DNA from 4 places in the Pseudomonas sp. rhizo66 genome. Region 3 is predicted to be linked to each of the others. Evidence: predicted binding sites of a transcription regulator. Region 3 holds the regulator's gene; each other region holds the start of a gene.
The links. Region 3 encodes sigma-54, which starts transcription at its own class of promoters, with help from an activator protein. Its sites were predicted from a motif close to ANTGGCATNNANNTTGCTNT; they were not measured.

Region 1 (3,543 bases), on a different contig from region 3:
GGCTGAGGCCCTGTTCAGCAATCCCGCGAATCTCCAGCCACGTCGCGTTGATGTTCTCCCACATGTCCGCCGTGATCCGCCCGCGCACGGCGTGCGCACTGGCACGCGCCGCGCCGAGGCAACTGTAAATGCTCGCCGGATTGGCGGCATCGAGGGCGAAAAAGTGCAACAGGCGTTCGGCATGCAGCGCACCGTGACGCTCCAGATAATCATCGAGGGTGCCGGTGATCAGCAACGGCATGGCCAATTCGTGCAAACCATCGCCGCGACCATCCTGCGGCATCAGCGACAGCGAATAACTGATGTCGAGCATCCGTGCGAGGTTTTCCGCCCGCTCCAGGTAACGCGACATCCAATACAGATCCGAGGCAGTTCTACTTAACATGGCAAGCTTCCTTCAATCCTCGACCACCCAGGTGTCCTTGGTTCCGCCGCCCTGGGAGGAATTCACCACCAGGGAGCCTTCGCGCAGTGCAACGCGGGTCAAACCGCCAGGCACCACCCGGGTTTCGCGACCGGACAAGACAAACGGACGCAAGTCGATATGGCGTGGCGCGATGCCGTTTTCGACAAAGGTCGGACAGGTCGACAGCGACAGCGTCGGTTGCGCGATGTACGCGTGGGGTTTGGCTTTGATGCGCTCGCGGAAGGCATCGATTTCCGCCTTCGTCGACGCCGGCCCCACCAGCATTCCGTAACCGCCGGAACCTTGGGTTTCCTTGACCACCAGATCTGGAAGATTGGCCAGCACATGGGAAAGTTCAGACGGATTGCGGCATTGCCAGGTCGGTACGTTCTTCAGAATCGGCTCTTCGTCGAGGTAGAACCGGATCATGTCGGTGACAAACGGATACACCGATTTGTCGTCCGCCACGCCAGTGCCGATGGCGTTGGCCAGCACTACGTTGCCGGAGCGGTAGGACGACAGCAGGCCCGGCACACCAAGCATCGAGTCGGGGTTGAAGGCCAGCGGGTCGAGGAATGCGTCGTCGAGGCGGCGGTAGATCACGTCCACCGCTTTCGGGCCGTCGGTGGTGCGCATGAAGACCTTGTCGTCACGCACGAACAGATCCGCGCCCTCGACCAGTTCCACGCCCATTTCCCTGGCCAGGAACGCGTGTTCGAAGAAGGCGCTGTTGAAGCGTCCCGGCGTCAGCACCACTACGCTGGGGTTATCAATCGGACTGGAGCTTTTCAGGGTGTCGAGCAACAGGTTCGGGTAGTGATCGATCGGTGCAATGCGCTGCGCGGCGAACAGCTCCGGGAACAGGCGCATCATCATCTTGCGGTCTTCGAGCATGTAGCTCACGCCGCTCGGTGTGCGCAGATTGTCTTCGAGCACGTAATAAGTGCCGTCGCCATCGCGTACCAGATCGACGCCGGAGATGTGCGAATAGATATCGCGGTGCAGATCCAGGCCCTGCATCGCCAACTGATATTGCTCGTTGGCCAGTACCTGTTCGGCGGGAATGATCCCGGCCTTGATGATGCGCTGCTCGTGATAGAGGTCGGCGAGGAACATGTTCAGCGCCTTGACCCGCTGGATGCAGCCGCGCTCGACGATCCGCCACTCGCTGGCGGGGATGCTGCGCGGAATGGTGTCGAAAGGAATCAGGCGCTCGGTGCCCTGCTCGTCCCCATAGAGCGTGAAGGTAATCCCGGCGCGATGGAACAGCAGATCGGCCTCGCGTCGCCGCTGGGCCAGCAGTTCGTCTGGCGTGTCAGCCAGCCATCGGGCGAACTCCCGATAATGCGGGCGAACCTGGCCGCCGGCATCGTACATCTCATCAAAATAGGTGCGGATCATGCCGTACTCCTTGTCACCCGGACATACAGGCCTTCGCAAGGCCCGTGCCATCGGCATAAACGCTTTGATTTCAATCGGTTGGAAATACACGCCGCAGGCACCGCACCATTCCTGTGCGGCAATTGCCCCAACCGGATTGCCCCCGCTTCATTGCGACGCACTGCATCGCCTATCACCAGCATAGTCAGAGTTGATTTCACTGCCCGGCGCTGCCTAAGGATAATCCGCGCATCCGCTGCAAAACTTCACCGACCAGCGTGCCATGAAGTCAGCAGCTCAACTGATCCGGACTGCCCGCGCAGCCCGCCCCGCTGTAACCCTGACCGGTTTCCTCTCCTTATCGGTCTTCCCTTTTAGCCACCCTCTCCGGTGGCTTTTTTTTGCCTTTTGGAAATGTTTTGAAAGCAAAAGCAAAAGATCGCAGCCTCCGGCAGCTCCTATACCGATCACCTGTAGGAGCTGCCGGAGGCTGCAATCTTTTGCTCTTTAAAAAACAACGGCCGACCCAAAGGTCAGCCGTTGCTCGATAAATGAAAACAGAGATCAGTTCAAACGATGGCGGTTGCGCACCTCCTGCTTGACGCCCCAGCCTTCGATGATGCCGCCCAACGGTTCGACCACGGCCGAAAAACCCTGCTCGAAGTCGCCGATATCGTCATACGTCGCGTACATCACTTTGCTCAATTCCAGTGCCCACGCACCGTCCTCACGCAGGCTGACCTGGGCATTGATGGACTCACCGCGAAATTTGCCTGCCGCCCTGCGCGCCCGCTCCTCGTCCGGGAAAATGGCGTAGAACTCGATGGGATGGAATCGGGAAAAATCGAAACCGCCTTCTTTCATGCGGCGCAGAACATTGCTGCTGATGTCTTCTTGATAGGCTGTGCTCATGAATCGTCCCCCTCGCATAGATGGATAGACTTTCCGTATTCCCGCCCCGGGCCTTTGGCCAAAGTACGACGGCAACGTGGTTGCACGCGGGAACAAGCATGTAGCTGACAAGACCAGACCTTAGCGATCCGTTCGCTGATCTCGCTTGCAGAGTAGCCCCAAGATAGAGCTGCTGCCAAGGCCTGGTTTACGAGATGACAGGAAGTGTTCAGACAGGTGTGATGCTGCGGATTTCGATGCCGTTCTGAGTCTTGAGGTTTTTCACCCCGGCATCGGCGGTGCGCCCTTCCAGATCGTTCAGATCCAGCTTCGCGGCAACCGGAAGCAGCCGCTCCTTGATCAGACGCGCGGCTTCATCATCGGACGGGCATTCCTCACGTTCGAAGACTTCATCAAGAATTTCACCGTGATCATCCACGAAAGTGACTTTCCACTTTTGCATCAGTGCCTCCTCGATCAAACCCGCAAATGGGCTTACACCTATCTCGACTTTGGACGCCGGGGGTTGGTTCAAAAGGATTACAGCGGGGGAAGATGAAAAAAGCGACATCTTCAGATTGGCCGGACAAATGTGGGGGCGAGCCTGCTCGCGATGGCGGTTTATCATTCAACAAATATGTTGGCTGACAGTCCGATTTCGCGAGCAAGCTCGCTCCCACAGGGGGTTTGCAGTGTTCTTTTAATCGTTGCCTGGCTTGGTGATCGCCTGCAGCACGTTGCCGAAGATGACCAGTGGAACCTCACCTCATCAGCCAGCTCCCACAGGTTATGGGTTGTCCATGAGAGCGGGGTCAGATCCGCACGTTACCCCGCGGTCCGGCAATCGCCCAGATGATCAGGCCCAG
Region 2 (3,543 bases), on a different contig from region 3:
CGAGTGGCCGAGTAGACGTCTTCGAATTCTGCACGGGACGATTTGAAACCGGCGGTCGCAACGTTGGCGATGTTGTTGCCGGTCACGTCCAGTTGTTTGTTGGCTGCATAGAGACCGCTAAGGCCGATATTGAAAGACATATTCCACTCCTTTGTGCCGGTTAGTCGGCTCTATATACCAATGGTTTGTACTTTGGACAGGGCAACGGTGCCCTTGCCGGACAGGTTGAGCATCAGTTCGCCACCGGTCTGGCTGATCGTCACGCTGGTGACGGTAGCCGGCAGGTATGTCGCCATGTCGGTCGAGGTACCATTGATCGATGCGTTGGCCTTGACGGTATAGGTACCGGTCTTGACCAGATTGCCGTCCTTGTCCTTGCCGTCCCAAGTGAAGCTCGCGGCGCCTGCGGCGCGACTGCCCAGATCGATGGTGCGAACCACCGCGCCGCTGCTGTCGGTGATGCTGACGGTGCCGCCGGCAATCGACGACGGAACGGTGACCGAACCGGTCATGCCTTTGCTCGGATCGTCGAGCTGAACCGAGTTGGTCTGCACGATCACATTACGGCCCACCAGCGACGAAGCCTGCAAGGCTTGCGACGAGTTGTAGTTGCCGGCCAGCGAGCTGACAGTGCTGTTGAGGGTGGTAATCCCCTCAAGGCTGCTGAACTGCGCCAACTGCGCAACGAAGGCACTGTTGTCCTGCGGATCGAGCGGATTCTGGTTTTTCAGCTGGGTGACCAGCAGTTGCAGGAACGCGTCCTTGCCCAGTGCCTGGCCGCCGGTGGCGCTGTTGGTCGCCGAAGCAATGCCACCGGTGGTCGAACTGGTCTTTTTCGACGAGTTCGCCAGGATGTCATTCATGCTCAGGCTGCTGGTGGTATCGGAAACACTCATGGCAGTCGCCCCTTATTACTGACCGAGGGTCAGTACCTTCTGCATCATGGTTTTGGCGGTGTTCATCATTTCGGCGTTGGTCTGGAACGAGCGGCTCGCGGAAATCATGTCAGCCATTTCTTCCACCACGTTGACGTTCGGGTAGTAGACGTAGCCTTTGGCGTCGGCCGCCGGATGGTTCGGCTCGTAGCGCGCTTCGAGGTTGCTCTGGTCCTCGACCACACCGAGCACCTGTACGCCTTGACCGGCCGCGTCCTGGCTCTGGAACAGCGAATTGCTGCCGCTGTTCTGGCCGCCCTGGAACATGGTGGCGAACACCGGGTGACGGGCGCGATAGGTCTGGTCGATGCTCGACGAGACGGTTTCGGCGTTGGCGATGTTCGAGGCCACGGTGTTCAGACGCGTGGTCTGTGCGCTCATGCCGCTGCCGGCAATGTTGAAAACGCTGGACAGGGACATGGATTACTCTCCGCGCAGGGCTGACACCAGCCCTTTGAATTTGCTGTTGAGCAGGGTGAAGCTGGCCTGGAAGCCGACGGCGTTTTCCGCGTAGTTCGACTGTTCCAGTTGAGCGTCCACGGTGTTCTGGTCGATCGAAGGTTGCATCGGCGTGCGATACATCAGCGATTCGTCGCCGTTGCCCAGGCCTTCAGCTTCGATGTGACGGCTGTTGGTCATGTTCAGGGCGATAGTGCCGTTGGCGTTTTTCTGGGTCTGTGCTTCAAGCACTTTGGAGAAGTCCAGATCCCGAGCCTTGTAGTTCGGGGTGTCGGCGTTGGCGATGTTGTTGGCCAGCACTTCGGCACGCTGAGCGCGGAAGCCCAATGCCTTTTCGTGAATGCCGAGCGCTTTATCGAAGCTGATGCTCATGTCGGGAACCTTCAGGTGACCGGTTTTTCGTAACTGAGCTTTAGCAAGCGTCGTGCCAAACTGTGAAAGCCGCGTAAACCGGGGCTTTGCCGGGAGTCGGCAAAGCGGCAATGCCAGAAAAGCGGCAACCGGTTACCGCCGGATGCCGCTTTTCTGCCGCTTCGCCCTGTTAACAGCCCTCCCTGTAGGAGCTGCCGAAGGCTGCGATCTTTTGATCTAGATCTTGAAAAACAAAATCAAAAGATCGCAGCCTTCGGCAGCTCCTACGTGAAGCATGCGGCAAAAAAAAGGAGCCCCTGAGGGCTCCCTTCTTTTGCCATATGCTTCACTTCGCCTGGTAAATGATCCCCGGGCTGCACTGAACCATTTGGTAATGATCCGGCAAACCGTTCAGCGCTTCAGAAGCGCCAAGGAACAGATACCCGCCCGGCTTCAACGTGCTGTGAATGCGCAACAGGATGTCTTTCTTCACTTCGGCAGAGAAGTAGATCAACACGTTGCGGCAGAACACGATGTCGAACTTGCCCAGCGCGGCATAGCTGTCGAGCAGGTTGAACGAACGGAACTCCACCCGGTTCTTGATCGGCGCCTTGATCACCCAGCGGCCCGGCCCTTTCGGATCAAAGTACCGCTGCAAACGATCGGCGGACAAACCGCGACCAATGGCCAGGCTGTCGTACTCACCGGTCTTGCAGTTGGTCAGCATGCTGCCGGACAGGTCCGTGGCAACGATCTGCACGCCCATCTTCAACTGGCCGAGGTTGCTGCGCTCGAATTCGTCGATCGACATCGACAGCGAGTAAGGCTCCTGACCCGACGAGCAGGCTGCCGACCAGATCCGCAGGCGCTGGTTGGGGCTGGCCTTGATCGCTTCAGGCAGCACCTTGTTCTTCAAGACTTCAAACGGATAGGTATCCCGAAACCAGAGGGTTTCGTTGGTCGTCATGGCATCGACCACCTGTTCGCGCAAACCGCTGCGCGGCTGGGTCTGGATGCGCTGAACCAGCTCACCCAGAGACTTGATGCCTTGCTGCTCCATCAGTTTGTTGAGACGGCTCGAGACCAGGTACTGCTTGTTTTCACCGAGCAAAATGCCACAGGCTTTTTCCAGGAAGACCCGGAACTGTTCGAAATCCAAATTACCCGTAGACAATGATGCCGCCTCTTAAATCGTGTTGACCGCCAGGAGCAAAACGCCCCTAGCTGATATCTGCTGCTTTGATCCGGTCGACTACCCGGGATGCCAGGTCATCAGGACGGAACTTGGCCAGGAAGTCATCGGCACCGACTTTCTTGACCATCGCCTGATTGAATACCCCGGACAACGAAGTATGCAGGATGATGTGAAGCTTTTGCATGCGCGGGTCAGCGCGGATCTCGGCCGTCAGTGTGTACCCGTCCATCTCCGGCATCTCGATGTCGGAAATCATCATCAGGAACTCTTCTTCCGGCTTCTTGCCCTCATCGACCAGCTTGCGCAGGTAATCCAGCGCCTGCTTGCCGTCGTTCAGCGCTACTACTTCAACGCCGACCGTCTGCAGGCAACGCGTGACCTGCTTGCGCGCCACTGACGAGTCATCGACCGTCAAGACACGCAACGAGAGTGCCTTGGTCTGGGTCTCGACATCGACCACGCCCACCGAAATCGCTTCCGGTGTCGGCGCAACTTCGGCCAGCACTTTCTCGACGTCGATGATTTCGACTAACTGATTGTCCACCCGAGTCACAGCGGTCAGGTAATGATCGCGCCCCGTGCCCTTGGGTGGTGGATGAATCT
Region 3 (3,543 bases):
CGCGCGCAGTTCCGGCTTCCAGTACGGATTGGGCAGGCAGCGCACATCGAATACCAGATCCGCATCCACAGGCATGCCGCGCTTGAAGCCGAATGACTCGACCAGGAAAGCCGTACCAGGCTCCGGCTGGTTCAGCAGACGCAGCTTGATCGAGTCGCGCAACTGGTACAGGTTCAGGTTGGTGGTGTTGATCTTCAGGTCAGCGAGGTCGGCAATCGGGCCGAGCAGGGCGGTTTCATCCTGGATCGCCTCGGCCAGCGAGCGATTGGCGTTGCTCAGGGGATGGCGACGGCGCGTTTCAGAAAAACGCTTGAGCAGGGTTTCCTCGTCGGCATCCAGATACAGGACGTCGCACTGGATGTGCTTGCTTCGGACATCTTCAAGCAGTTCGGGGAAACGAGAAAGGTGGCTCGGCAGGTTGCGTGCATCAATCGATACGGCTACCAGCGGTTGCGCCAGTTCGGTGTGAATCAGCGCGCGTTCGGCCAGTTCCGGCAGCAGGCCTGCGGGCAGGTTGTCGATGCAGTAATAGCCGTTGTCCTCAAGAACATCCAGAGCTGTGCTTTTACCCGAGCCGGAGCGGCCACTGACGATGATCAAACGCATGATTAATGCCCGTTCTGCTCGCTCAGGACGACCTGATACAAGGCTTCGCTACTCGGTGCGCTGCGCAGTTTTTCGCGCACTTCCTTGCGATCAAGCATGCTGGCGATCTGACGCAGCAACTCCAGATGCGCATCGGTGGCAGCCTCCGGGACCAGCAGGACGAACAGGAGGTCAACCGGTGCGCCGTCAATGGCGTCGAAATCAATTGGAGCGTCAAGGTGCATCAGCGCACTGATCGGTGCTGTGCAACCCTTGAGGCGGCAATGGGGGATGGCGATGCCGTTACCAAAACCGGTAGAACCGAGTTTTTCACGGGCAATCAACGCCTCGAAGACATCTTGCATCTCCAGATCCGGCACTTCTCGGGCGATCAGGTTGGCAATTTGTTCGAGGGCTTTCTTTTTGCTGCCGCCCGGCACGTTCACGAGGGAACGGCCGGGGGTCAGGATACTTTCAAGTCGGATCATGGGGTGGGGGGTTATCGACCGGTCGCGCCCTGGAGCAGGCTCTGGGTCTTTTCCTTATGCTTTTTGAGTTGTTTATCCAGCTTGTCGGTCAAGGCGTCGATCGCCGCGTACATATCGGTATGTTCCGCGTTGGCGACCACTTCGCTGCCGGGTATATGCAAGGTGGCTTCGATTTTCTGCTTCAGCTTTTCGACGCACATCGTGACCTGCACGTTGGTGATCTTGTCGAAATGGCGCTCCAGTCGTTGGAGTTTTTCCTCGATATAGGCGCGCAGAGGTTGGGTCACTTCCAGTTGGTGTCCACTGATGTTGACTTGCATACAGCTTCTCCTTCGTTGCCAGTGCATAAAGCGGCAGGCTGGATAGCCTGCCACTGGAACGCTGTAACGTGGCTTACATCAACCGCTTGCGTTCGCTCGAAGGCGCGATCCCGAGGGATTCGCGGTACTTGGCGACGGTGCGGCGAGCCACCTGAATGCCTTGTGCCTCCAGTAAACCAGCGATCTTGCTGTCACTCAACGGCTTTTTCTGATTTTCCGCGGCAACCAGTTTTTTGATGATCGCGCGGATCGCCGTGGACGAGCATTCGCCGCCTTCGGAGGTACTGACGTGGCTGGAGAAAAAGTATTTCAGTTCATAAATACCGCGCGGGGTATGCATGAATTTCTGCGTAGTCACCCGGGAAATCGTCGATTCGTGCATGCCGACCGCTTCAGCGATGTCGTGCAGGACCAACGGTTTCATGGCTTCGTCGCCGTATTCCAGAAAACCGCGCTGATGCTCGACGATCTGGGTGGCTACTTTCATCAGGGTTTCGTTGCGGCTTTGCAGGCTCTTGATGAACCAGCGGGCTTCCTGCAACTGATTGCGCATGAAGGTGTTGTCGGCGCTGGTGTCGGCACGGCGGACGAAACCGGCGTACTGGGCGTTGACGCGCAGACGCGGCACCGATTCCTGATTGAGTTCGACCAGCCAGCGCTCGTTGTCCTTGCGCACGATAACGTCGGGGACAACGTATTCGGCTTCGGTGGACTCGATTTGCGAGCCCGGGCGCGGATTGAGGCTTTGTACCAGTTCGATGACCTGGCGCAGCTCGTCTTCCTTGAGCTTCATCCGGCGCATCAACTGGCTGTAGTCGCGGCTGCCGAGCAGGTCGATGTAATCGCTGACCAAACGTTTCGCTTCAGCCAGCCAAGGCGTCTTGGCGGGTAACTGACGCAATTGCAGCAACAGGCATTCACTAAGGTTGCGCGCACCAATGCCGGCCGGTTCGAACTGCTGGATACGGTGCAGAACGGCTTCGATTTCGTCGAGTTCGATGTCCAGTTCCGGATCGAACGCCTCGAGAATCTCTTCGAGGGTTTCATCCAGATAGCCCTGATTGTTGATGCAATCGATCAGGGTGACGGCGATCAGGCGATCGGTGTCGGACATCGGTGCGAGGTTCAGTTGCCACAGCAGGTGGCTTTGCAGGCTCTCGCCGGCCGAGGTGCGGGTGGTGAAGTCCCACTCGTCGTCATCGCTGCTCGGCAGGCTGCTGGCGCTGGTCTGGTAGACGTCTTCCCACGCGGTATCGACTGGCAGTTCGTTGGGGATACGTTCGCTCCAGTCACCTTCCTCGAGGTTGTCCACCGTCGGCGCGGTTTCCTGATACGAGGGTTCCTGGATCTCGGTGTTGGGCTTCTGTTCGGCGTTGTCGGCCATTGGGTCGGAATTGTCGAAGTCGTCGCCTTCTTCCTGGCGTTCGAGCATCGGATTGGATTCCAGCGCCTCCTGGATTTCCTGTTGCAGATCCAGGGTCGACAATTGGAGCAGGCGGATGGCCTGTTGCAGCTGCGGTGTCATCGTCAGCTGCTGGCCCATTCTCAAGACTAGCGATGGTTTCATGGCAGGGGCTTAACACCTTATTCGCCGGCGCTATGCGCCATCCACTACAGGGCGCCGAAGCGCCAAACTTAAGCAAATTATATGCCTGAAACTGAAGTGTTTGCCTAGAGCGCTGTAACAATTAAAGCGTATTAAATCCTGCTTGAATCGATACAGCGCCCCGGCGGCGCACCGGGCACTGTTGCGCTTACAGGCGGAACTCGTGGCCCAGATACACTTCCTTGACCAGATCGTTGGCCAGGATGGTTTCTGCGTCGCCTTCAGCGATCAGTTGACCATCGTTGACGATGTAAGCGGTTTCGCAGATATCCAGCGTCTCACGGACGTTGTGGTCGGTGATCAACACACCGATACCCTTGGCCTTGAGGTGGTGGATGATCTGCTTGATGTCGCCGACCGAGATCGGGTCGACACCGGCGAACGGTTCGTCGAGCAGGATGAATTTCGGTGCAGTTGCCAGCGCGCGAGCGATTTCCACGCGGCGGCGTTCACCACCGGACAGGCTCATGCCAAGGTTGTCGCGAATGTGGCTGATGTGGAATTCCTGCAGCAGGCTTTCCAGCTCCTTGCGACGGCCGGCCTT
Region 4 (3,543 bases), on a different contig from region 3:
CGCCCTTGGTCAGGAACGCGCGGCCCTTGTCCAGCTCTTCCAGGGCTTCTTTCAGGCTGCCGCAAACTTGCGGGATCTCTTTCGCCTCTTCAGGCGGCAGGTCGTACAGGTTTTTGTCAGCAGCGTCGCCTGGGTGGATCTTGTTCTGGATACCGTCCAGACCGGCCATCAGCAGTGCTGCGAAGGCCAGGTACGGGTTGGCAGCCGGATCCGGGAAGCGTGCTTCGATACGGCGGGCTTTCGGGCTCGACACGTAAGGAATACGGATCGAAGCGGAACGGTTGCGGGCCGAGTAGGCCAGCATTACCGGCGCTTCGAAGCCTGGCACCAGACGCTTGTAGGAGTTGGTCGCCGGGTTGGTGAAGCCGTTCAGGGCCTTACCGTGTTTGATGATGCCGCCGATGAAGTACAGAGCGGTATCGGACAGGCCGGCATAGCCTTCACCAGCGAAGGTGTTCTTGCCGTCTTTCCAGATCGACATGTGGACGTGCATGCCCGAACCGTTGTCGCCGTACAGTGGCTTCGGCATGAAGGTCGCGGTGCGGCCGTAAGCGTCAGCAACGTTGTGGACAACGTACTTCAGGGTTTGGGTTTCGTCGGCTTTCTTCACCAGGGTGTTGAACTTGACGCCGATTTCGTTCTGGCCGGCAGTTGCCACTTCGTGGTGGTGAACTTCGACGGTCAGGCCCATTTCTTCCAGTGCGTTGCACATGGAGGTACGGATTTCGTGGTCGTGGTCGAACGGCGGAACCGGGAAGTAGCCGCCTTTGACGCCTGGACGGTGACCTTTGTTGCCACCTTCGACGTCCTGGTCGGACATCCACGAACCTTGCTCGGAGTAGATCTTGAACATCGAGCCGGAGATGTCCGACTTGAATTTCACCGAGTCAAAGATGAAGAACTCAGGCTCTGGACCGGCGAACACGGTGTCACCGATGCCGGTGGCTTTCAGGTGTTCTTCGGCACGCTTGGCGATCGCACGTGGGTCGCGGTCGTAGCCTTGCATGCTCGAAGGTTCGATGATGTCGCACACCAGGATCAGGGTGGCGTCTTCGGTGAACGGGTCGAGAACGGCAGTTTCGTCAACCGGCATCAGGATCATGTCGGAGGCTTCGATGCCTTTCCAGCCAGCAATGGAGGAACCGTCGAACATTTTGCCGACTTCGAAGAAGTCTTCGTCCAAAGCATCGCGAGCCGGCATGGTCACGTGGTGCTGAGTGCCTTTGGTGTCCGTGAAGCGCAGATCAATCCACTTGACGTCATGATCTTTGATGAGTTGAACCGTCTTCGACATACTGTCCTCCGGGTGGCTTAGGGCTAGTAGTGGATGCCCTTAAAGTTGGGTGATGCCGGCGCAGATACTCTGCCAAGGCAACCTGCCTCACAAGGGAGCAAATTGCATGCCAGTGCCCCAGCATGGGTTTTTTGCCCCAAATTCACGCTTATAAAGGTGCAAAGCACCTGAATGCAGAAAATCTCGCCCTTTAATGTAGCGTGACAAATCGAAAACGACCTGTTTTGGTGCACACAAAACCTTCTGCACATTAACTGGTTAAACCTTGAGCAATTTCCGCTATAATCCGCGCCCCCCTTTTTCGGCTGGCCGTTCGCGCGCTGTTTTCATGAAACTAATCGTAAAAGTCTTCCCCGAGATCACCATCAAAAGCCGACCTGTCCGGACGAAGTTCATCCGCCAGTTGGCCAAGAACATCCGCACCGTGCTCCGTGACCTGGACCCGGCCGTGGTGGTGAACGGCGTGTGGGACAATCTCGAGCTGGAAACCCGCGTTACCGACCCCAAAGCCTTGAAAGAGATGGGTGAGCGCCTGACCTGCATGCCGGGCATCGCGCACTTTCTGCAGATCGACGAGTATCCGCTGGGCGACTTCGACGACATCACCGAGAAGTGCAAACAGCATTACGGCGATGCACTGGCGGGGAAGATTTTTTCGGTGCGTTGCAAGCGCGCGGGCAAACACACGTTCAGCTCGATGGACGTCGAAAAATACGTCGGCAGCAAGCTGCGCCGTGAGTGCGGTGCTGCCGGTATCGACCTGAAAGCGCCGGAAATCGAAGTCCGCATCGAAGTTCGCGACAAACGGTTGTTCGTCATCCACAGCCAGCACAACGGCATCGGCGGTTACCCGCTCGGCGCTCTGGAGCAGACGCTGGTATTGATGTCCGGCGGCTTTGACTCGACGGTTGCGGCTTACCAGATCATTCGTCGCGGCCTGATGACGCACTTCTGCTTCTTCAATCTGGGCGGTCGTGCCCACGAATTGGGCGTGATGGAAGTCGCGCATTTCATCTGGAAGAAGTACGGCAGCTCGCAACGCGTGCTATTTGTCAGTGTTCCGTTCGAAGAAGTGCTGGGCGAAATTCTCGGCAAAGTCGATAACAGTCATATGGGCGTCGTATTGAAGCGTATGATGTTGCGCGCGGCTTCCAACATCGCCGATCGCCTGCACATCGAAGCGCTGGTTACCGGCGAGGCGATCTCCCAGGTGTCGAGCCAGACCCTGCCGAACCTCTCGGTGATCGACTGCGTGACTGACAAGCTGGTCCTGCGTCCGCTGATCGTGGCGCACAAGCAGGACATCATCGACACGGCCAACGAGATCGGCACCGCCGATTTTGCCCGGCACATGCCGGAATACTGCGGGGTCATTTCGGTTAATCCGAAGACAGCCGCCAAACGCGGTCGCGTTGAGCACGAAGAGAAAGAATTCGACATGGCGGTGCTCGAGCGTGCGCTCGAAAACGCCAAACTGGTGCCGATCGATCGAGTGATCGACGAATTGGGCCAGGACGTACAGATTGAAGAAGTCAGCGAAGCACTGGCCGGCCAGATCGTGATCGACATCCGTCACCCGGATGCCGCCGAGGATGAGCCGCTGGAACTTGCTGGCGTAGAAGTACAGACGATGCCGTTCTACGCAGTGAACGCTCGTTTCAAGGAGCTGGATCCGACTCGCCAGTACCTGCTGTATTGCGACAAAGGCGTGATGAGTCGCCTGCATGCTCACCATTTGCTCAGTGAGGGGCATGCCAATGTGCGCGTTTATCGACCGAGCTAAGTGCCCGGGGCTGTTTGCCTGTGGCCTGCGTCACCGGCCCCCCGACACCGCCGTCAAGCTGTAACGGCCATGCCGGACACTACTGTTAATCGCTGCCAAGACTTGTCAGCAAACCGAATCCTCTGATCGAGATACACAAGTGATCGAAAATCTACGTAACATCGCCATCATTGCCCACGTTGACCATGGTAAGACCACCCTGGTAGACAAACTCCTGCGTCAATCCGGCACCCTGGAGCGCAACGAGCTCAACGACGAGCGCGTGATGGACTCCAACGACCAGGAAAAAGAGCGCGGTATTACCATTCTGGCGAAAAACACCGCCATCAACTGGAACGGCTACCACATCAACATCGTGGACACCCCGGGCCACGCCGACTTCGGCGGCGAAGTTGAACGCGTAATGTCGATGGTCGACTCCGTTCTGCTGCTGGTTGACGCTCAAGACGGCCCTATGCCGCAAACC

Region 1: a site for sigma-54 is predicted at 1,840-1,859, ahead of QZR14_RS22525 (circularly permuted type 2 ATP-grasp protein). Genes of this name have one in related genera too.
Region 2: a site for sigma-54 is predicted at 1,807-1,826, ahead of flgB (flagellar basal body rod protein FlgB). Genes of this name have one in related genera too.
Region 4: a site for sigma-54 is predicted at 1,389-1,408, ahead of glnA (type I glutamate--ammonia ligase). Genes of this name have one in related genera too.

What each region holds. Positions count from the first base shown of each region.
Region 1 is NZ_JAUJWZ010000020.1:75,102-78,644, forward strand. It holds gene QZR14_RS22520 (alpha-E domain-containing protein) at 1-385, opposite strand, end outside; gene QZR14_RS22525 (circularly permuted type 2 ATP-grasp protein) at 398-1,807, opposite strand; gene QZR14_RS22530 (ribonuclease E inhibitor RraB) at 2,351-2,698, opposite strand; gene QZR14_RS22535 (hypothetical protein) at 2,907-3,140, opposite strand; gene QZR14_RS22540 (PLDc N-terminal domain-containing protein) at 3,490-3,543, opposite strand, start outside.
Region 2 is NZ_JAUJWZ010000025.1:67,954-71,496, forward strand. It holds gene flgE (flagellar hook protein FlgE) at 1-140, opposite strand, end outside; gene flgD (flagellar hook assembly protein FlgD) at 171-896, opposite strand; gene flgC (flagellar basal body rod protein FlgC) at 912-1,355, opposite strand; gene flgB (flagellar basal body rod protein FlgB) at 1,359-1,766, opposite strand; gene cheR (protein-glutamate O-methyltransferase CheR) at 2,092-2,919, opposite strand; gene QZR14_RS25075 (chemotaxis protein CheV) at 2,966-3,543, opposite strand, start outside.
Region 3 is NZ_JAUJWZ010000006.1:205,759-209,301, forward strand. It holds gene rapZ (RNase adapter RapZ) at 1-606, opposite strand, end outside; gene ptsN (PTS IIA-like nitrogen regulatory protein PtsN) at 609-1,073, opposite strand; gene hpf (ribosome hibernation-promoting factor, HPF/YfiA family) at 1,085-1,393, opposite strand; gene QZR14_RS09755 (RNA polymerase factor sigma-54) at 1,467-2,960, opposite strand; gene lptB (LPS export ABC transporter ATP-binding protein) at 3,148-3,543, opposite strand, start outside.
Region 4 is NZ_JAUJWZ010000026.1:28,784-32,326, reverse strand. It holds gene glnA (type I glutamate--ammonia ligase) at 1-1,294, opposite strand, end outside; gene thiI (tRNA uracil 4-sulfurtransferase ThiI) at 1,623-3,077, shown strand; gene typA (translational GTPase TypA) at 3,217-3,543, shown strand, end outside.